DNA from 2 places in the Ohtaekwangia kribbensis genome. Region 1 is predicted to be linked to the other one. Evidence: riboswitches for the same ligand, from Rfam matches in the RefSeq annotation. Region 1 holds a riboswitch; the other holds the start of a gene.
The links. A riboswitch is a leader RNA that binds a small molecule or an ion and turns the genes downstream of it on or off. The one in region 1 is predicted to bind S-adenosylmethionine.
Positions count from the first base shown of each region.

Region 2: another riboswitch for S-adenosylmethionine. It lies ahead of ACFQ21_RS07620 (hypothetical protein); the one in region 1 lies ahead of ACFQ21_RS26850 (phytanoyl-CoA dioxygenase family protein).

Region 1 covers NZ_JBHTKA010000014.1:219,018-226,447, forward strand. Annotated here, with positions in the region: gene ACFQ21_RS26835 (TonB-dependent receptor) at 1-2,146, opposite strand, end outside; gene ACFQ21_RS26840 (YeiH family protein) at 2,357-3,634, opposite strand; gene ACFQ21_RS26845 (ATP-grasp domain-containing protein) at 3,983-4,918, opposite strand; gene ACFQ21_RS26850 (phytanoyl-CoA dioxygenase family protein) at 4,960-5,808, opposite strand; SAM riboswitch class I at 6,122-6,233, opposite strand; gene ACFQ21_RS26855 (hypothetical protein) at 6,746-7,430, opposite strand, start outside.
Region 2 covers NZ_JBHTKA010000001.1:1,901,026-1,908,455, forward strand. Annotated here, with positions in the region: gene ACFQ21_RS07615 (T9SS type A sorting domain-containing protein) at 1-511, shown strand, start outside; SAM riboswitch class I at 748-856, shown strand; gene ACFQ21_RS07620 (hypothetical protein) at 1,138-2,070, shown strand; gene ACFQ21_RS07625 (SusC/RagA family TonB-linked outer membrane protein) at 2,101-5,121, shown strand; gene ACFQ21_RS07630 (RagB/SusD family nutrient uptake outer membrane protein) at 5,146-6,609, shown strand; gene ACFQ21_RS07635 (arylsulfatase) at 6,636-7,430, shown strand, end outside.

The DNA of each region.
Region 1 (7,430 bases):
TTACATCCGTATTTACGGCAGCATTGAATGTATTGATGGATGCGAGCGTATAGGAGTTGTCGAGGTAGTTGAGACCATCGTTGATATAGGACAATCCACCTACACGTCTGATGTTTCCGTTGTTCACAAATGAAAGCGCTTCAAACAGCGAAGGGAAGCGGAAACCATTCTGGAATGATGCGCGGAAATTATGTTTCTCGGCCACGGTATATACCGCTGCTATACGCGGATTTACTTTCGGATTGAATTCGAGGTTGTGATCCAGGCGAAGCGATCCGAACAGTTTCAGTTTTTCATTGAATAAAGTTTTGGTGACCTGCGTGAAGAAACCATATTTAGTATAGTATACATTGTTACCAAAGCTGCCATCTTCCAGCGGTGTGTTGCGTTCTGCTACCGGACGAGAGAAATCAACGAAGTTATTTCCATCGGGTATAATTTGATAAATGCGCAGATCAGCGCCTACCAGCAGATCAACAATCTTTACTTTCTTGGATAGATCCCATTGTGCATCGGTGTGGTACATGCGGCTCATCTGGTGAAGCTTGGCTCCGCCGGAAGATGTACCGGTAGGCACAGCACTGATATGATCCCAGTTATTGATACCGATGATAACATTCTTCATGGAATCAAAACGATAGGTGCCCGGTTCGTAACGACCAGCGTCTGCATTGGCACGTGCTATACGCATCGCTTCTGCCAGCTCTATATCGGGGTTGGCATTCAATGTACTTTGTAAAGACGCTTTGAATTTATCGCGCCATGCATTGTTGGAAAGATGTGCGAGGTCGAGGTTGTCAGAAAGCGGTTTGAGGTTATAGGAGTCACCAGTGTTTTCAAGCGATACATACGAGCGGATAGAATAGTTGGCACCTTTCAGTTCAAGCTTGTGATTTTGCACACGCGTGTTGTTGAGTTGTATTTTGTTACCACGCTGAAATAAACCATCCAGTAAACCGAAACGGTAGCTATAGGACAATTCTGCATTGCTGCCAATCTTATAATGTATAGCAGCATCGAGCTTGATGTTATCTACTTTACCGGGCACAAGGTCTTTTTCCCAATAGCCGGTTCTGCGAACTACAAAAGATTGATTAGCTACACCGTTGTACGTGATGCCACTTACGGTTACAGCATTGCTACCGCTGTCATCACCATACTTATTCCACGCATCGTATGCCGGGTGATCGGCAACATTTAACTCAGGATACGAAGGATTGCCGGTACCGGGCGTAGAGTTTGGATTCTGATCGGTTTTGGTATTGCCGCGCCAGTCTGTAGCACGCAGGTAACTTGCATTTATTTTGAACGCTATTTTGTTATTGTACGCCTTGGCATAGCGCAATGCTGTTTCAGTTAATACACTCGGATCATAATCGATACCGTCAACATGGTTTACACCAGTCTTTTGATATATACTTAACCCCTGGTATAAAAATGGACTCTTGGTAATGAGGTTAGCCATACCGTTGATGGCGTTCATACCATAGAGTGCAGATGCAGCACCCGGGGTAATCTCGACACTCTCTATATCGAGTTCAGTGGGGCCTATAGCGTTGCCGAGCGGAACACCCAATGTAGCGGCCTGCATATCCACACCATCTACTACTTGTACGAAGCGAAAGTTGTTGGGTATATTAAAGCCGCGTGTATTCGGTACTTTAAAGGTAATGCTCGAGGTCGTCATCTGTACACCTTTTACATTTTCCAACGCATCGTAAAAGCTTGGTGCAGGTGTTTCCCTGATCGCGCGCAGGTCAAGCTTTTCAATGGCTACCGGAGATTTGAGTTGAGACTCTTCTACACGCGATGCCGTGATAACAACTTCTTCACCGAGCAACGCACTTGGATTCAGTTGAAACTTTAATACTGTATTAGGTACAGTTACTTCGATCTCTTCTGTTTTATACCCTATAAAAGAAGCTACTAATGTTACCGGTAATTGTTTTACAGATATACTGAAGTCTCCGTTAGCACCGGTTACTGTTCCAAGCACAGTCCCTTTCACAGCGATGTTAACACCTGCCAGTGTTTCCTGCGTTTCGCCATCGGCAATGCTACCACTAATCAGGTTTTGCGCCTGGACAAATGTTGTAGCGGAAATCAATACGAGTAAGAAAAGCAATCGGTGGTAAAAGTTGTTCATATAGCAGTTTAAGTCTATAGCTTTGGTAGATTTTTAGCAAAACTAGGAGTAATCCCTATTAAATCAATAGACTTAAAAGAATTTTATGAAAATATTGTAGAATTTTTTGCCTAACGGACAATAGTAAAAGCCTCCGAAACGCTGCAGAGGCTTTTTACGACACGCTTTTCATCAACAAACTCTTACTGTATATAGGAGTCGGAATACTTGTTAGCTGAACAGCAGGAATGCTACAATCAGCGTAATAATGATGTTGAAACCCTGGGCGATAAGAAAAGCGTATAAAGGTTTCCGGCTATTGGCGTTAAACAGGTCTGAAAATTTAGTCTCAAGCCCGATGCTTGTAAAGGCCAGCACAAACCATAGTGTTTGTATACTCTTTAAACTTTCTTTTACACTGCTCACGGCGTCTGCACTTAATGCGAATGAAAAAAGGAGTGAGGCAGCAACGAAGCCGATCACAAATTTAGGGAAGCGCTCCCAGATAACACCGAGCGATGGTTTGGTTACTTTACCATCAGCCTGATCTTTACCAGTATACGTCCAATATATACTGATGGCGAAAGCAGCAACACCCAACAAAACGTTTTGAGAAAATTTAACGATCGTGCTGATCTTGAGTGCTGTTTCACCTACGAGCGTTCCGGAAGCCACTACCGCACCCGTTGTATCAATACTACCCCCGAGCCATGCGCCCGTAACTTCCTGCGGAAAGTGAAAGTAGTTCGCGATATAGGGCATGAAGATCATCATCGGAATAGCAACGATCAGTACCAATGATATAACATACGAGAGCTTTTTAGAATCACCTTGTATAGCACCGGCCGTAGCGATGGCAGCCGATACACCGCAGATGGAAACTGCGCTGGAGATCATCATGGTTAACTCTTCATCAAGCTTTAGCTTCTTGCAGATCCAGTATGCGAAATACCAAACGCTCACTACAACCGCGAGTGCCTGAATGAGACCGAGACCACCTGCCTTGAGTATATCGGAGAAAATAACTCCGGTGCCGAGTAACACGAGCCCGGTCTTTACAAATAATTCAGTAGAGAGTGCCGAACGAAACCACTGCGGAAGCGGAAGCGTATTGCTGATGAGTAAACCGATGGAGAGACTGAAGATAACAGCTTCCAGGTTCAATGATTTTATCGCGCTGTTCCCGGCCAGTGCTACGGCTATTACCGTAAGTATATATAACACCGGAAAAACAACGAGCATATTTTTTACAGGTTTGCCGGTTAACAGCGTTCCCAGTATAGCAATCGCGAAACTATAGAGGAATTGCGCACCGATCTTGAAGAGATTTTCACTGGCTAATATTTTTTCAGTGATGTCGTTTCCTTCTTTCCAGGAGAATGCCGGTGTTGGTATAATAAACCAGAGAAGTGAAAAAAGAATTGTGATACCTCCCAGCGCTACGGCTGTCCAGTCTTCATGTAATACAAATCCTTTTTTTTCGCTTAAGGTCTGTGTTGCAGTACTCATATGTTGGGCGCGTGATAAACTAAGAATGTATAAATGTACTCAACCCGAAAGAACATATGAAAACAAAAACGGTGAAGCTTCATGAACGGAGAATGTAGCAGGAGAGTGGCTTGGTGGCTACGGAATGCACCAGTGTCTTTCGAGAAATTCCACCAAAATTCTTTTTAAGACCGGTGCATCCGGAAGCCGTTTTGTTCATGGCCGGAAGAGGATCTCAACTCACCTGACCAGATTTGTATATACCGTTTTACGTCACTGTTACCCGGTATAATTTTTATTGTCTACCAAATCTATAGACAAATGTAAGTAACGATACTTTATATGCAAGTATTCGTGCTATAATTTTTTTTAAATGGTAAGCGCGATCTCTCTTATCTTTTGCAACCGCTGCTCGAGGTATTGACTGAGGTGATCTAGCGGATTAAAATCAATGCCTTCAATATGTATGCTGCGTGAACTTGTATGCGGGCGGATCGCATAGAAATATACCTGGTTTGTTTTTCGATCGGTAACATATTCGATGCTGCCGGTATCGATCAAAGCTGCATGCGCTATTCTCTCCAGCGTGTTCAGAATTTCCAGGGATGGTGCAAATACACTCGCTTTAACTTCAATCGGCCAGCGCTCGGGTTCGTCACCGGCATGGTATATTTTAACAGCATAGAGCACGCGACCATTCAGAATCTCAACGCGGTTGATATGGTTGCCCTTGGGCCGGATATACTCTTGCACCAGCCATGACTTATCGTTTTGTAAATGCAGTTCATCTTTTACGAGGGCATTCACCAGTTCGTTTGCACTTTCAAAGCGCATGGTAACAGCAGGATCGCTGATGCCATTACTCTTTATAATGATTGGGAAGCGAAGTTCATTGCTGGCGGCCAGCAACTGGTCAATGCTGCTCACGATGCGTGTTTTCGGAAAAGGTATACCCAGCGAAGCGAACAGGGCCAGTTGTCGCGACCGGGTACTGATAATCTCCGTAACGCGCGACCCGTTTACAACCTGACTGCTGTTGTGTACACCACTTACCTTTTCCACATGTTTTACATATTCTACGGTTTGAGCAATACCCAGTGCGTTGTGCGCCAGGTAAGGTGGTGAACTCATGTCGTTGAACACGAGGCTATAGGGCACTTCATATTGGGCAGGATCATACAGGTGGTCTGCCGGATTTATTATTTCATAGGGAATTCCCCGCGTCAGCAGCTTTTCAAACAAGGGATTATATTGTTCAGGGTGGCCGTATATAATGCCGACCGGTCTTTCAAAAAATGTGAACATGGTTGTAGTTTAATTTTAGCGTAACAGTTTTATATAGTCCATCAGGCAGCCTTGCGGAATGCCGGAATAAGATTTTTATGTTTCTTACTTCCTACCAGTGGCAGCAGGTGCAGGTATAGCGGTGTTGTGCTTTGCTCCGTTTTAGGTTTATACTTACCCACGATCATCGGTATATACATTACTCTTCTGCGACTGGCTGCACCGGTCAGTGGCGATGGCGCCACGCGATGCCATATTCTGCCATCGTGAATAACGAGGTCGCCTGCTTTTGCTTCTACCAATACCTCGTCTTTATCGCCATAGTTATTCAGGTAGTATTTTTTTCGGAAGAGTAAATCCCACAGTCCTTGTTTATGGGTGCCGGGCAAAACGCGGAGTCCGCCTTTATCGGCTGTAGAATCATCCAGGTAAAAGCCGATGTTTAACATAGGCGCTACTTTCTTACCGTAGAATATATCACGTGCGCTATCGGTATGCCAGCCCATGTGGTAGAAATTACTTCCTTCTGTATTGACATAGTGATTGAATACCACACCATCTTTCTCTTCGAGACCGAGGCGTGCGCCTTCCGGCATTAAGACTTTTAATGCCTGCAGAGCCGGGTTGTTGGCGAATGCTCTTACGGCATCGCTGTGTTGATTGGTAAATGCAAAACGTTGTACAATGGTATCACCATTTTCATCTGTACCATATTTGATCGGCACACCATTTACTTTCTGAACATTTGATTTTACCCACTGGCGTTGCACCTGCTCGGTAGAGTTAATAATAGTATCAACAGTTTCCTGTGACGCATAGTTTTCAAAGTGAATGAAGCCGTTCTTTTGAAAGAACTCAATTTGTTCTGTTGTTAATGTACCTTCGAATGTGAATTTTTTATAAGAAGCCATGATCGTTCAATGTTAAGGTGGACGTATAAGTATATATTTAGTAAGGGTGTGATGAATTCAGTGCTCATCAACATCGGTATAGTATATGGAAACAGTTCATTTTCATACGCTTGTTTTTTGCGGTACAAAATATTCCCTGTGCATTCCCCGCGCGAGGATGCAGTGTTTGCAAGTCATTAAAATTTCTATAGGGGATTTTTGAAAAGGCGAAATCAACAACAACAGTTGTTCATACAGTAATTCATGTTGATGGCCTGGGCGTACATACTGTTACGAACGGAGAAATTTTTTGTGTGTTTCATGTTGGTTAAAAATTTTATAGTTCCAATTTTTTTTATTGGTAGGAATTAGCACCTTTTCAACCTGCGGTTGATAGGTTGCTAGGGGATCGCTGAGCCTAGTCTCTACTCCCTTCTGTATAAAACCAATCTGGTGAGAATTGATTTGTCTACTAAATCGATAGACAAATATCAGTATTAATCGTTAACGTGCAAATCTTTTTGAAAAAAATATTTAGAATTTTAAAGCACCGCTATAATTCATTGGCTGCCATGATTTGCGAATCGATGTCAGAAATAGTTCGTCATCTACTTCAAAAATGGGCTACCGCGCCCAGTCATAAATTTTCATGGTAAAAAGCAGTTGCCTGGTATTACGCAGAAGAGCGGGCCTTGCAGTGCTCCGAACAAACGAGCAGGTTGATCCAATGGTAGTTAAGTTCCATAATGCGTGGGTTCAGGTATTTCTTCAGAAGCAATAAAGATACCACATTGTATACATGTAAAGAGCCCGCAGTATAGCGAGCTCTTCATCCCCGGCATTATCGGGTGGTCAGGGTGTTTTGCGCAACCAAATCAATGAGACAGCTTTTGCAGCAAGTTTTTTTAACCAATAAACCATCGACCCTGTTTCACCGGATATATAGCAGGGATATACTTTATGGATTGGCCTTGCGTATGTATACATTGCCATATTTTGATTCGAAGCTATAGCGTGGACCATTGCCCGGTTTTGCAGAGACATAGGTGTGAAAATGTTCATCCTTGTCCATGCCGCCAAACTTGGCTTCCAGGTTAGTGAAGATCTCGCCATAATTTGTTTCAGCGACTAGCTCTCCCGTTGCTTTTTCAACCAGGGCTGCATCTACAGCACCGTATGTAGATGTAACGGAGAGCGGCCCGGTAAACTCTTTGATCTCCACCGTTCCATAAACAGATTCAACACGGGTGTCGGTGTTACGCGGTACCTTAATCTCCAGTACAATTTCAATATCAACGCCATTAGACATCATATCAAATTTACTCTTGCCGGTTTGCTGTTTGTATTTATCGAGTTCTTCCTTGTTTTTAAAAGTGATGGTTTGCGTACCATCTTTAATTGTATAGAACCGGGGCAGGTTTTTCATGTCAGCAATCTGGCTGCGAATGTTAACCGTATTACCAGATACAGAGAGGTCTAATGTAAACGCATTATCATTTTCTCCGTTGTTGATACTTACAGTTCCCTGGATGGAGACTTCATTTTTATCCCAGGTGCTAACCCGGACCAGTTCGGGGTAATCGAAGTGCATGACTATATTTTGTCCGGGCTTAACCGCGATAGATTTGTTGATAGCGGTTTGC
Region 2 (7,430 bases), on a different contig from region 1:
TGCCATTGAATTGCATTGGGCAACGGCTACGGAGATCAACAACGATTATTTTACCCTGGAGCGCTCGGCCAATGGTGAAGAATTTATAACGATCGGCACCGTAAAAGGAAGTGGAACATCACAACTTACAAACAAATATCAATTTACAGATGACGGAGCAAAGGCGGGAGTATATTACTATCGACTCTCGCAGACCGATCTGGATGGCACCACAGTCCGCTTCAAAGTTATACGGATTGAATTCGATGGACCGGCAGAACCATTTGCATCTGTATATCCGAATCCTGTTAACCAGGACGATGATGTTACAGTCGACCTGATTGATGTTCCGGATGGCGCATATACCATCACTATTCTCGATCCGCAAGGTATCCAGGTAGCACAAACAAAGTTGCAAGTGTCTCAATCCGGATCGGCAACCCTCCGGCTAAGCGCATTGCTGAGTGGAGTATATATAGTCAGAATTACATCTGCAGCCTGGTCAGCAAACCGAAAACTCGTTATTCACTAACGTTTTCGGGACAATCACCAACTGCTGTCTAATCCACAAGCAGTACAACACACTATATAGTATAGATAATAATAATGAGCGGGTCGCACCGGATGATGCGACCCGCTTTTTCATTCTATTCAATTATCATCACATTTTTTAAAAAATTTAAAAAAAAGCAAGTTTTGTTTGTGGGGTAATACTTTAAAACTAATTTTGTCTATCGATTTAGTAGATAATCAATTCCCACCAGATTGATTTTATACAGAAGAAGGGAGAGAATAGGCTCGATGATCTTCTAGCAACCTGTCATCCACCACTGATAAGGTGCTAACTCCTACCAATATAAAATTGGAACTATAAAATTTGAATTACATGAAAACCAAAGAGATGTTTATTCATCGGGAAGACAGCTATAGGCTGCACAAAAATTTTTCTTCGCCTACATTTATCGGCTACAGCTGTTGTTGCCGTTGTTGATTCTCAAATCATTCTATACTGTCCTGAGTGCAGTGTAGTCTCTATACATGGCTTTCGGATGCACGAATATCAGCAGGCATATTGGTGGTACGTCTGTAGATAAAGGTGCATTCCGTAGCCGCCTATTTTCCTTTACGCATTCACTACATCTTACTAATTACACAATTATGAAATCATTCATTTCAGTAATAGCTTTCTATTTTCTGATACTTTCGGCCAGTGCCGCCTGGGCACAACAAGCACCTGCAAACAAAGTCGTTGTAACGGGTGTACGATTCGCATATCCTTTAGTGGAAAAATGGATTAAAGACTATAAAGAAGTTAATCCACAGACCGAAATTATTATTGAGTCTCGCACTACAACCGATCCTGCTAAATATGATTTACTTATTGAAGCATACGAGCCGGAGCCTGCTGTAAAAGAGACTCGCGAGTATTTATACCTTGCCCGCTATGCCGTTGTACCGATAGCCAACGCTAACTCCGCTTTCGCTAAAACATATCGTGAAAAAGGACTTACCAACGACCTGATCAAACAGATATACTTTCACGATATTCTGGCCGACAAATCAGATGCAAAAACAATTAAAGCACCTTTCACGATATATACCCGCTTACAGAAAGCAGGTGCTCCCACCACCTTTGCACAACACTTTGATTACACGCAACAGAATATTAAAGGGAAAGCCATTGCCGGAGCCGATGAACACCTGATCAAAGCATTGCAAAAAGACTCTACCGCTATATCCTATAGCACACCATCTTTATTATACGACCTAAAGACACGCCACCTGGTGCCGGGTGTAGCGGTTATACCGGTTGATCTCGATGGCAACAACAAGATCAACGAGCGCGAAAGAATATATAGTGACCTTGATACAGCATTGAAGGCATTGGAGGAAGAAGATGTAAAGAATGTTCCAATCGGTCATCTGCATATCTCGATCAGTAAAATCAATGAACGTCCGGAGGCATTAAAGTTTCTCCTCTGGATACTCCAGAACAGCCAGGACGATCTACACGATTTCGGATACCTGAAACCTGACCAGAAACGCTTCGACCAGGAGAAAGAAAAATTTGAACAGCGCGCGCTGAAGTAAACACCTGCCATACTCCAACACAATCCTAACATGAAAAGATATATACTCTTTATATTTCTTGCTTTGCCTTTTACAACGGTTTATGCACAAGATCTTATAAACGGAACTATAAAAGATGATACCGGCCAGCCATTACCTGGCGCCACCGTATTTATTAAAGGTACTTCGGTACATGCCGTTGCCGATGCTGACGGCAATTTTACCATTGCTGCCGGAAAAGTATTTCCGTTTACCATACAGGTAAACAGTGTAGGCTACCAGACGCAGGAAATTGAAATCTATGAACTGACCGGAGAAGCCGCAGAAGTAGTACTCAAAAGCGATAATATACTCGATGCCGTTGTTGTAGTCGGGTATGGTACGCAAAAGAAAAGTGAATTAACAGGTGCTATAGCATCGGTGTCTGAAACTATACTCAAGCAACCGATCAGTTCCGTAGACCGTGCCCTCAACGGTGCCGCACCGGGTGTACAGGTTACACAAACTTCCGGACAACCGGGTGGTGGTGTAAGCATTCGCATTCGCGGAGGAAGTTCGATACAAGGTGGTAACGAACCGCTATATGTAATTGATGGATACCCGGTATATAACAACGCTGTGAGTACAGGTGCAGTAACCGGTGCCAGTATAAATCCGCTGTCGAGTATAAACCCCGCTGACATTGAATCGATCGATATTCTGAAAGACGCTTCTTCAACCGCGATCTACGGTTCACGCGGTGCGAATGGTGTTATTATCATCACCACAAAAAAAGGAAAGGCAGATCAGAACATCATTACATACGATGTAAGCTATGGTGTACAAACGCTGCGCAAAAAGATAGACTTACTCAACGCCAAGCAATTTGCATCACTTCGTAACGATGCACTCTATGATACAACACCGGCCAACGGAAGATTTCAATACCTGACACAAGAACAGATCGATCAGCTCGGAGAGGGAACGGACTGGCAGGACGAAGCTTTTCGAAGTGCAGCGGTGCAGAACCACCAGCTCTCGTTATCCGGGGGAACCCAAAAGACCCGCTATGCTATATCTGGAAATTATTTTAACCAGGATGGCATAATTCGTAGCACTGACTTTGAACGTTACAGTGCGCGCGTGAATATAGACACCCGGCCAACCGATCGCCTTACATTTGGCCTCAACTTTACCGGGAGTAAAAGCAATGCTAATATAGCACCCAACGGAATAGTAAGTGCATTGCTTACGATGCCCCCCACAGCTACGATTTATGAACCGGACGGAAGCTATACACTACGCAATCCATTTGAAAATATATTCTCAAACCCGATCGCATCCCTGAACGAACAAATCAACAAGACAAAGTCTACGCGCTTGCTCGGAACAGCTTTTGGCGAATATACTTTGCTGGATGGTCTGACATTAAAAGTGCTCTTCGGAACCGACATTACCGACACCAAAGACGAAAACTATATACCGAGTACTATATATGAAGGTGTTACTACCAACGGAGCTGCTTCCATTGGTATATTCAACGCATCATCGTGGTTAAATGAAAATACATTAACCTACACCAAAGACTTCGGTGATCATTCCGTAAATATACTGGCCGGTTTTACCCAGCAGGAATATACAGCTGACATTGTGCGAACCGGTGCTACAAACTTTGTAACAGACAATGTTACCTATAACAGTTTGCAGGACGGAGCTGTAACAACGCGTCCGTACTCCAACAACACGGCATGGGCACTCCTCTCCTACCTTGGCAGGGCCAACTATAACTATGCACACAAATATTATTTAACAGCCAGCATTCGTACCGATGGTTCATCGCGCTTTGGCAAAAATAACAAGTGGGGATACTTCCCTTCGGCTGCTGTATCATGGAAGATCAGTGAAGAGAATTTCTTTGATGGACTTTCATCCGCGATCAGCGATCTGAAAATACGTGCCAGCTACGGAGCTACCGGTAACCAGGAGATTGGTGAATATCAATCGCTCGCCACCCTGCGCAGTATTACCTATCTCTTTGGCGACAATCTTGTAACCGGGTTTACTCCCAACGGTATTGCAAACAGCGACCTGGGATGGGAAACGACCAACCAGTTTGATGCTGGTATAGATATAGGACTCCTGAACAACCGAGTAAGTGTTACACTGGACGGATACTATAAGAAGACAAAAAACCTATTGTTGAATGTTGAAATTCCGTGGACAAGCGGTCAGGCTACGTCCCTGCAAAATTATGGAGCGGTCGAAAACAAAGGTATAGAACTCGGCATCAACACAAGTAACCTCGAAGGCGCTCTCACCTGGACTACCAATATTAACTTCTCGCTGAACCGGAACAAAGTTGTAAGTATAGGTGGAGGAAGTGATTCTTACCTGAGTGGAAACTATATCGTAAAAGTTGGTCAACCGTTGGGAACTTACTATGGAACGGTAACAGATGGTATCCTGCAAACCGGTGAAGAAGCAACCAAAGGTAAATATACCGGCAATGCCACACCGAAGGCTGGTGACCGCTTGTATAAAGATGTTAGTGGTGACAGTCAGTTCACAACTGCATTGGACAGAACCATTATAGGAAGTGCGCAACCTGACTTCATGTTTGGTATCACCAACAATTTTACGTGGAAAGGTTTTGATCTATCGTTCTTCTTCCAAGGTGTTGTTGGTAATGAAATCCTGAATGGTAATAAACAAACTCTGGAGTTGTTCAACGGTCAGCAGAATGCATCAACCTCGGCATTGGATCGCTGGACCGAGAGCAATCCAAGCAACACGATTCCCCGCGCTAAGCTTGACCCGGCTCCTGTATTTTCCGATCGGTTGATTGAAGACGGATCGTTTGTGCGACTGAAAAGTCTGAGCCTCGGATATATTGTTCCCAGACAACTCATTGAAAGGATAAGACTGTCCAATTTACGCATCTATGTTATCGGACAGAATTTACTTACCTGGACGAAATATACCGGCTTCGATCCGGAAGTAACCTCCGGGAACAACACGGTATCACAGGGAACAGACACCGGTATATATCCGGTATCCCGCACCATCAGCGCTGGTCTGAGCGTAACCTTCTGATTTCACTCTATAATTAAATCAACAATGAAAAATATACTACGCATCGCGATCTTGTCAGGTACCCTCACAGCCTGCGTATCGCTGGATGAAGATCCTCAATCATTCGTTACCTCCGATCAATTCTATAAAACAGACGAGCAGGCGGTTGCTGCTGTCAATGCCGGCTATCGCAAACTTTATGAGACAGGACAATCGCTTTACAATAGTTTATTTCAGATCGGAGTAGAAATGGCCACCGATGATTATGCAGCCGGACCACGTGCCCGCAATGCGCATGTGCGTGCTATATCCGGGTTAACGCACGATCCGCTGAACGATCGCATGGAACAACTCTGGAAGCAAAGCTATGATGCTATCAATGTATCCAATATAGCGGTCGATCGCATTGCATTGATCAGTGCTACAGAAATTGATGAGACACTCCGCGCACGCCTCATCAACGAAGCAAAATTCTTACGGGCACTTCATTACTTTAACCTGGTGCGTTGGTTTGGAGATGTACCGATTGTGTTGCACGAAACAACGTCACTCACTGCGGAGAACCTATATGTAGAGAAATCTCCGGAAGAGCTGGTGTATCAACAGATCATTCAGGACCTCACCGATGCCGAAGCATTGCCGGCTAATTATACCGCCAGTGATGCAGGAAGAGCAACGTCCGGAGCAGCCAAAAGCCTGCTGTCCAAAGTATACCTCACACACAAAGAATGGAAGAAAGCTGCTGACAAGAGTAAAGAAGTAATTGACAGCAACACGTATGAACTGTTCGATAACTTTGCCGATGTATTCAACGTGGCTACTAAAAACGGGAAGGAGCATATCTTCTCGGCACAATTCAAAGGTTACTTCAATTACCAGGGGAATAGCCTCGCGAGTCGGTCCGCCCCGTACGAACCACCCGGGGTAAATGGCGACTATGCAGATATGCTCAATAAACCCGGTAAATTATATGAGAGCTTTGATGACATTGATGAACGAAAAGCCGTAACTTTTGTAACACAAATGATTAGTCCCACCAATGGGCAACTTTATACTTTTGAGCCACACCTGTATAAATATTATGATCAGGCAGCGGTAGGATCGCAAAGCAACTCTTCCAAAAATCTTCCGATCATCCGCTATGCAGAAGTCCTGCTCATTTATGCAGAAGCATTGAATGAAGATAATCATGGTCCAACAACCGAAGCGTATTGGGCCATTGACAAAGTACGGAACCGTGCCGGCATAGCCAAACTTGCTGATACTTATCCTTCCCTGAATGAAAGTGAGTTTCGCGATTCGGTTTTCCAGGAGCGAAGAAAAGAGCTGGTATATGAATATCAGCGTTGGTTCGACCTGGTGAGAAGAGGTGCAGACTACTATATAGCAACATTGCACGCTGCGGGAAAAACAAACGCTGCACCGCGACATATACATTTCCCAACACCACAGCGGGAAATAAATCTGAACCCGAAACTAAAGCAACATCCTGACTGGGTTAACTATTGATTTTCCAAACCTCCAACACTCATACAATGAAAAGAATAACATTACGCGGTCTTATACTATTAGCAACAGCTATAGTATATATCGACACCACTTCCGCGCAGAAGGCTGCGGATAAAAATAAGCCCAACATTATACTCATCATGGTAGATGATATGGGCTACTCAGACATAGGCGCATACGGATCGGAGATACAAACACCCCATCTCGACAAACTTGCTTCGGAAGGATTGCGCTTCAAGGAATTCTACAACAACGCTATATGCGCACCTACACGTGCATCTTTACTCACAGGACAATATCCCCATCGGGCCGGTATAGGATACTTCGATGTAAACCTGGGGCTACCGGCGTACCAGGGATTTCTCAATAAAGAATCGCTGACGATAGGAGAAGTGTTGCGTGGTGCCGGCTATAGCACATTGCTCTCTGGTAAATGGCACGTTGGTAATGATAGTCTCTCGTGGCCGAATCAACGCGGCTTCGATCAGTTCTACGGTGTTATTGGCGGAGGTGCCAACTATTTCAACAACTACCCGATGCCACTCTTCGGTAGAGATTACCCGGTGGTGCTGGTGGAGAACAACAAGCGACTCAATCCTGAACCCAACAGCTATTACTTTACAGACGAAATCACCAACCATGCTGTTACATTCCTCGAAGAGCAGAATAAAACCAACAAGCCGTTCTTCCTGTATGTAGCCTACACGGCACCACACTGGCCACTGCATGCCTTACCGGAAGATATAGCGAAGTATAAAGGTAAATATGACAAAGGCTGGGATGAACTGCGCAAAGAGCGCTACGCGCGCCAGCAACAACTT